2 regions of the Ornithinibacillus salinisoli genome follow, and region 2 is predicted to be linked to the other one. Evidence: riboswitches for the same ligand, from Rfam matches in the RefSeq annotation. Region 2 holds a riboswitch; the other holds the start of a gene.
What was found. Region 2 has a riboswitch for preQ1 ahead of queF (preQ(1) synthase). Riboswitches for the same ligand answer to the same signal wherever they lie in the genome.
Positions count from the first base shown of each region.

Region 1: another riboswitch for preQ1. It lies ahead of ACFSTA_RS02640 (QueT transporter family protein); the one in region 2 lies ahead of queF (preQ(1) synthase).

Region 1 covers NZ_JBHUMI010000005.1:29,335-33,744, reverse strand. The annotation lists gene ACFSTA_RS02650 (lysophospholipid acyltransferase family protein) at 1-295, shown strand, start outside; gene ACFSTA_RS02645 (DUF3891 family protein) at 632-1,402, opposite strand; gene ACFSTA_RS02640 (QueT transporter family protein) at 1,528-2,010, opposite strand; PreQ1 riboswitch class I at 2,017-2,061, opposite strand; gene ACFSTA_RS02635 (VOC family protein) at 2,341-3,180, shown strand; gene ACFSTA_RS02630 (calcium/sodium antiporter) at 3,320-4,273, shown strand; gene ACFSTA_RS02625 (alpha/beta hydrolase) at 4,312-4,410, opposite strand, start outside.
Region 2 covers NZ_JBHUMI010000017.1:12,330-16,739, forward strand. The annotation lists gene ACFSTA_RS14090 (DeoR family transcriptional regulator) at 1-193, opposite strand, end outside; gene ACFSTA_RS14095 (esterase/lipase family protein) at 733-2,325, shown strand; PreQ1 riboswitch class I at 2,476-2,522, shown strand; gene queF (preQ(1) synthase) at 2,831-3,328, shown strand; gene ACFSTA_RS14105 (queuosine precursor transporter) at 3,382-4,002, shown strand; gene ACFSTA_RS14110 (serine hydrolase domain-containing protein) at 4,198-4,410, shown strand, end outside.

The DNA.
Region 1 (4,410 bases), on a different contig from region 2:
AGCTGAAGGAAAGGTTGTTGGGATTTTTCCAAGTGGAACAAGAGCAAGTGAAGAGGTGCCATTAAAAAAAGGTGCAGTGACTATTGCTGCTCACTCTAAAGCACCGATTATTCCAGCGGCTTATGTGGGTCCGAATAATTTTAGTGATTTGTTTAAACGGATTAAACCAAAACTTATTTATGGCGAACCCATCTTCCTACGAGAAAATGAGTCAAAAAAAGAAGGTATGGAAACAATGATGAAACAAATTAATGAGGAGTTCGCAAGTTTACAAGAAAGATTGAAATCCATGTAATGAATAGATGGGGACTAAGGTGTTTAGTCAAAGAAAAATCTGAACTATGATTCGAAATTCTATTAGAATTCGAGTTAGTTTGGATTTTTCTTTTGGTGTTTTCGTACTTTGTTGCTAATCATACATAAACTGCGCCAAAAAGATGAGGCGCTAAAGTATAAAATGCCAAACGGTCGATCATAGCAGTGGTGAAGAGAAAATAACCAATGGTCACATAGCAGTTATTTCGCATTTTACATCAACTAAGAATTAAGACATTACCGTTGAATAAGTAACATTTTAATCTTCCTATCGTGTAATCGTTTGGCTTTAGAAAGAAAAGTTTTTTATAGGTGTTTAAGGTTCAGGTACAAGTTGAACGGTGACTTTCTCAGAAGAAGCTTCTTCATATGCATTAATCAAACCGAGCTCCTTAATGGAAGCTTTGCTTACTTTTTTTTGATTAAAAGCAACGGTAAACGCCTGATCAAACGGAAACTCGTGTACGGAAACCGTTTGATTATCGATCCATTCTACCCCCAATGTAGATTGATTGACTCCTTCTATACTGGAAGCTAATGGAATTCCGTGTTTGAAAAAATGGTGTTCCTTTTCTTTTGCGACACCTGGCTCGTTTAAGCATAGGAATAGGGAAAGATTATCTCCGAGCTGAAGAAGTCCATAATGAAAGCGGAACAAAAGCTTATCTATGTTGCCAAGGCTCTTTAATATCCGTTTTTGACGCTTTTTCTCTTCCGTTACAAATGATTGTGCCTCAACGGATGTATGATTTAGAAGGAATCTAGTATAATGCTCACTACAAAGCAGGGCTGCATACATGTCCTTTTTTTCAACCTCATTTATTCCGTGTGCATAAAGAATAATCTTTGGATAGGTAGGAAAATCAGAAAATGTATATGGTGCCTGTGTCTGATCATTCCAAAAGGGTTGCTTATCAAATTCCTTCCATCCATAATCGTGCATATAAATGGCTGTTTCTACGGATTTTCTATTGGCTTTCCCATGAAATAATGAATCTTTCCAGTGGGACATGATGTCCCCAGATGTGAGAGCGTGGTTATGCTGCTCAATCATAATAAATTCATTTTCTCGTTCTCTAACAATCATCCTAACACTCCTTATGTAAGTGAAAACATCACAATCTGCTAAGCACCTAAGTGCAGATCGTGATGTTAGGCTTAAAGGTATCCAGATTGTAACGTATAGTAAGACCTACTGAATGAAATTTCACTTTATATTAGTTTATCAAACTGAACACGTTTATTTAAAGCATACGCGATTGGGATTCCAATAGCTAATACCGTAAATTCGCCAGCGGCTGTAGTTAGCCACGTAAGTAAAAATGGAAAATTAAGTACCAAATTTAGTTCAAATGCAATAATGAACATATTAAATGTAAAGACGATTGTATTAGCAATTAGTAGCACTATGATATTCTTTACAAATTTGGATAGAAAAATAATAATTGCTAATGAAATAGCAGAATGTGCAACACCAAAGACGAGATCATACCAACCTAATGGTGAAAATAAATTATAGATAAACACACCTACAACGATCCCGAAGAAGTACTTTTTGTTAAAAACAATAAGGTGGTTAAATACTTCAGAAATGCGGAATTGGATATTTGTAAAACCAAAAGGAACAATAAGTGCAGACACAGCGATATATAACGCTGCAATTAATGCGTTAACAACCAACGTTTTATTTTTCATAGAAATCTCTCCTTAGTTTTTTTACGTGGGATGGTTTCGAACCACGTGCTACATATAAAAGCCATTTAAGTATATCTTTAAATGACTTTATACAAAAGCAAAACACATTAGAAAGTGTTCGACTTAAATATATGTGATCCCACCATTACTATGTCACTTTGTATTAGATTTTCTATTATTTACAAGCCTAGATATAGCTTTCCAAAATGAAACAATATTACTCCAAACACATTAGCATCACTTATTGACACGTGAAGTTAGTAAGTCTTATAATAATTACTATAAGTAAGTTAATTTAAAAAAGTAACTTTAGATAAAGGAGGCTATTTCATGGAAAAGAAATTTTTTCAAAAACCAACAACCTATGTTGGGGAGGTCAATATAAATGTGACTGATTTGGAAAGGTCACTTCATTTTTATAAAAATATATTGGGGTTTCGCGTATTGAAGCAATCGAGCCTTAGCGTAGTATTAACTGCAGATGGGAAAACACCAATCCTATCATTGGAGCAACCGCCAGAAGTTATATCAAGAGAAGCAAAAACAACTGGTTTATACCACTTTGCTATTTTATTACCAACGCGAGCAGACCTTTCATCTTTTTTAAAACATAGTATTCGATCCGGTGTGCCATTAGGTGCTTCGGACCACTATGTAAGTGAGGCTTTATATTTTAATGATCCTGATGGGAATGGCATTGAAGTATACCGTGATCGACCATCATCAGAATGGAATTGGACAGAAGGGCAGGTAGCTATGGCGACAGAGCCACTGGATGGAGATAATCTTCTTGCAGAAGGTGACAAAGAATGGAATGGAATGCCAGAGGATACTATATTAGGTCATATCCATTTGCATGTTGCAAATTTAGAGGAAACGGAAAAATTTTATGTCAATGGTTTAGGGTTTAAAATTGTAACGAAATATCCAGGTGCATTATTTGCTTCAACTGGAGACTATCATCATCACATCGGTTTAAATGTATGGAATGGAGTAGGAGCTAAACCACCAGTGAAAAATAGTGTTGGCCTTAATTGGTTTGAGCTTGTTTTTCCAAGTGAAGAGGCTGTGAAACAAACAGTCAGTAAATTAAACAGTATGGGTGTAACTGTTAAGCATGATAATGAAGTCGTGGATCCGGCAGGGAATGTCATTAGATTAGTTTGTTAAATTTCGTAGATTGTCAACTTGGGATTCTTGGTAATCTTTTTTATTATTCAAGTTTGCTTTATCACGTATTCTAATGGTATGAATGGTCATTTCGTAATACACTATAAATAGTAACTTACATGAGAAAAGGAAGGAATCTATGGCTTATCTACTATTGGTTGTTGGTTTTGCCTTGTTAATAAAAGGTGCGGATTATTTTGTAGATGGATCCTCCAACATTGCTCGGTTACTCCGTGTGCCATCTATACTTATTGGTTTAACCATTGTCTCCTTTGGAACAAGTTCGCCTGAAGCAACTGTCAGTATAATTGCAGCTATGGAAGGAACGGCAGAAGTCTCATTAGGGAACGTAGTTGGGAGTAATATTTTCAATCTGACCTTAGTTGTTGGGGTTGCTGCCATGCTATATCCATTGAAAGTGGAAAGCGAGACCATTCGGAAGGAAATCCCTTTTACACTATTAGCGAGTGTTGCATTACTAATTTTAATTAGTGATATTGTTTTGCAAGGACATGGGTCAAATCTCATTACACGTAGTGATGGTTTTCTTTTATTGTTGTTTTTAATAATTTTTATGTATTATGTTTTTGAAGTTGCAATGAAAAGTAGAAAAAATAAAGTAGATGGACCTATTTCAAGTGAAACAAAATGGGGAAGAAATGTATTTTTTACACTGCTCGGACTTACTGGAATTATCATAGGTGGAGACCTAGTGGTAGACAACGGAACGGAAATTGCTTACTCGTGGGGAATGAGTGAAACGCTAGTCGGATTAACTATAATAGCTGTTGGTACCTCGCTTCCTGAACTAGTCACTTCAATAGTTGCTGCTTTGAAAAAAGAAAGTGAGATTGCGCTTGGAAATATTGTAGGTAGTAATATATTTAATATTTTATTCGTATTAGGCATAACATCCGTTATTACTCCATTACCTGTGAATGGTAAAGTTTTTTTCGATATCAAAGCGATGATCGTCTTAACCGTATTATTATTAGTATTCTCCAGGACGAAATATAAGATTGGTAAGTCAGAGGGATTCATTCTTGTACTTGCGTATGCCGCTTATCTTCTTTATATCATTATAAGAAATTAATTAAAGAAACCCGTTCTGCTAGTGAGAACGGGTTTTGTTTATGAAAAATTTTGATACCATTTTTCAGCTGTTTCCACTTCACTATAGGTTAGCTGATGCCCCATATTCTCCCAATGCAGTACAACACTTGCTCCTGC
Region 2 (4,410 bases):
GACTTGCTGTTTCTTGTAATGTTGTAATACCACCAAATGTTTTTTTAATTATACCTTCAACAATAAGTGGTTTTATATCACGGTGAACCGTCATTTCGGATACACCGAGTTCTTTACTTAGCTCGGAAATTTTCATGCTTTGATTACTTAAAATGAGATCTTTTATTCGATTTTGTCTTTCAACAGGTAGCATGCTTGCACCTCCGCACGTATTCCATCACTCTAACAATTTCCAACATATTCTAACATAAGCATATCAATTGATTATTCGTAAAGCAATGTCAGATATGTGACAGAAATGACAGTTACGTGAACATAATGAGATTGTTGTGGACGTCGACTAACAGTTGCTACAAACATCTGGTAATTCATTTGTAATTTTACTAGAGAACCTGTGAAATGTGATGTTCCTGTTCAGATAACAGTTGATAAAATACTGCTTCATTCTTATTCCAATGCTATGAATGATTTTGGACCTGGTTGGTAATCATGAATGGGCCTATTGGGATGAAAAAATTCAAGACGTATTGAAGTGGTTAACAATTACCAAAATAAAATAGCAATATAAAAATTTCCTTGATAGATTACCCTCTATTAAGGAGATTTTTTTCTAGTAAATCATCTAAATTACCCACCCCCAGGTACTATGACCCAAATACTCCCAATCCTTCATTATCTTTGAAGTCTAAGAATACATTTTTTGTGAAGTGAAAAAAACTTAGGAGGAAGAGGATGCAACTTAGAATAAAGCGGCTGCTAATCATTGGTTTCATAATGGTGATTTCGTTTAGTTTAAGTTATCCGGTTTCGGCAGGTTCAGATCTTACCGATGATATACCTACGCCAACGTTAGTAGGTGATTCGAATGACTATACAATCATGGGAAAGGTGGACAACGGAAATGATGAAACACCAGGAGAGTGGTATATTGGCGCAGTACCTGCTAATCCAGTTCCGAATTCCCCCGTAATTTTATTTGTCCCGGGACTAAATAACGTTGCACAGATTTTTTGGGAAGATAATGATATGTACCAAACAGCTGTAGATGCAGGATATCAAACTGCTTTTGTGCAATTGCATGATGCAGGTGGAGCATCGGCAGATATGTGGGATAATGGACAGTTGTTAGCAGAGAAAATTAGTGAGATTTCCGCTCATTTTGGAAAACCAGTTACGGTTGTAGCTTATAGTAAGGGTGGCGTGGATACGCAAACGGCACTAACCTACTATGGGGCTTGGCAATATGTAGACAATGTTATTACATTATCGAGTCCGCACCATGGATCGCAACTGGCTGATTTGGCGTATAGCTCTTGGGCTAGTTGGCTCGCTGATTTAATTGGAGCACAGGGTGATGGGACATATGCATTGCAGATGGCTAATATGGAGCATTTTCGTTCTCAAATTGATAACCAGTCGATGGCATATTACAACGATTACTACACGCTAGGTGGTACGAATTGGGGGTCAGTATTCTCTTCCACATGGTATGGCGGTGTGTATTTATCACAGTACGGATCTAATGATGGCGTTGTAACTACATCGAGTAGCAGGCTTCCTGGTGGGCAACAGCTAGCAATTGGTGATTGGAACCATACGACAATAAGAACCGGGGCAACTTTTCCGGTTTTCGAAAATTATGTAATGGGAAATCAACAACCTAGTACAACTTCCATGCCTAATGCAAGTGAAGATGTACATTCATCGGCAGCTACTCAATGGGTACATGGTGGTTCTTTGGTTGAAAGGGAGAACAACGAAGTAACTGTTTTTGTAGAAGATGGTGTGCAACGGATAGGGCTGCATGTTATGACTTCTGATGATTTATCTGAAATCAGATTAATAGACCCAAAAGGAAATCTGACTACACCGAAAATAGATGCTACTAAAAATAAAGACGGAGTATTTATAGGTTCAACCAGTTACTACCTAACTATCGATAAACCAATCGCCGGAAATTGGAAAGTCAAAATGACACCAAAAGAGGATGGTGCATACGTATTGTTGGCTGATTATACGGCCAATCCAATCGTTCTTCGGAATGAAAAATCAGATTCGAATGATCATCTTCAGGTAAACTATCATTTAGAAGTGGATCAATTACAAGTACAAGAGAAAACATTAAAAGCAACATATCGCATAACAGAATCGAGAAATCAGGAAAATAGAAAAACATACACGGTAAGTGGTGGTACGGATCTATCAAAAGTATTAGTGTTTGATCAAACGAACGAAGTTTATAATATAACGATAGATATAGAGGGTATAACAAAGGGAGGAGAAGCTTTTAAGCGAACAATAATTGATTCCGTTTATACAGATTAATAAAAAGCTGCTATGTAAGTGGTTGTGACCCACTAACATAGCAGCTTTTTACTTGGAATCTATTCATTTAGATATTTCATTGACAAGCTATTCATTCCCTTATATAATTAGTCGAGTGAAATGGATCAATTATATATCCGTTAACAAATAACGGAAGAGGTTCTTAGCTTCAACCCTCTATAAAAAACTAAGGACAGATGATGCGATTATAAACCATGTGCCTTAGGCCGTGGTTTTTTTGTTTTTGGTTCTTTTTGAATAGTTTGTTGCTACTTACTATAAACTGCGAAGTAACTTTTTCATGAGATTGCTAGGCGAAAAACTCCACTGTCCGTAGCGGTGTTAAGAGCTGTAGGCTACTTGGCAGTTTATAACAATTACCATAAGATTCATTACTTGGAAAAAGCAACACTCTATTAGAAATCAACCTTGTTAGGTAGTTCAAAAAGTCGGGTAAAAACTCATTTTTGAACAATCACAATTAATGAACGAAGGAGGAATACAAATGACTGGACGAAAAGATGAAGACTTAAAAGATGTGACACTTCTTGGGAGTCAAGGAACAGATTATGCTTTTGACTATACGCCAGAGGTGTTAGAAACATTTGATAATCAACACCCGAACCGAGATTACTTTGTGAAATTTAATTGCCCGGAATTTACGACATTGTGTCCAAAGACAAGACAACCAGATTTCGGAACGGTTTATATTAGCTATATTCCAAATGTGAAAATGGTGGAGAGTAAGTCATTAAAATTATATTTATTTAGCTTTCGTAATCATGGTGATTTTCATGAAGACAGCATGAACATTATTATGAATGATTTAATTGAGTTAATGGATCCTCGATATATTGAGGTATGGGGAAAATTCACACCACGTGGAGGAATCTCGATTGATCCATACTGTAATTATGGAAAGCCAGGGACAAAATATGAGCAAATGGCAGACCACCGGATGATGAATCATGATATGTACCCAGAAAAAATTGATAATCGCTAAGATCCTGAGGGTAAGAGCTTTGTTCCTTTTCTAAATCAAAGGGAGAATTTTACATGTTTATATATTTAAATGCGTTATTTGTAGGACTTTTATTAATATCTAATATTTTAGGAGTTAAATTATTTAGTGTTGGGGAGTTTATTTTACCTGCAGCAGTAATTGTTTATGTTGTTACCTATTTGATTACCGACGTTATTGGGGAATTATATGGGAAAGAAGCTGCAAGAAAAACAATTCAAGCAGGTTTTGTTACACAAGTAGTTGCACTAATTTTCCTATTTATAGCTATTCAACTTCCAGCTGCACCTGTTTTCGAATCTCAAGCGCAATTCGAAGAAATCTTAGGTGGTAGTTTTCGAGTGATTTTGGCTAGTTTACTTTCATATTTAGCTAGTCAAAACGTAGATGTTTCGATATTTCACCGGTTAAAAGCTAAGCATGGTGAAAGTAAACTGTGGTTACGCAATAATTTATCAACGATGACAAGCCAATTAATTGATACAACACTTTTTATTACCATTGCTTTCTGGGGAACCGTTCCTACAGGAGTACTTGTAGGTATGATCGTTACCCAGTATGTATTTAAATTAGGTATTGCATTAATTGACACACCAATCGCTTACTTGTTAGTAAAGATTGGGAAGAAGTATCAAAAAACAGAAGCTTACGTGTGATGATACTAGACATCCTTCAGTTGAAGGATGTCTTTTTTGTTGTCTAGTCGATAGATCAATCGTAGCAAGTTGTAAGTTGTACTGCCTAAACAAACATCAACATTCTTAGTGAGGATTGGCGTGTATTTTTGGAATATTGACAACTAATTAATCAGCATTTGCTATAATAGATATAGATAAAAAGGAGGTGATGGTATGAATTGGTCAATTTTTGAGAAGCGTATGCAACAACGGATGGAGCAAGAGCATATTCCTGGTGCTGCTGTTGCAGTTAGTAAGCATGGTAAGATTATATATGAACAAGGCTTCGGTGTAAGCGATGTGAAGACACAGGAACCGGTAACACCTGATACTATTTTCGGGGTTGCTTCTGTAACGAAATCATTTACTGCACTTGCGATCGTTACA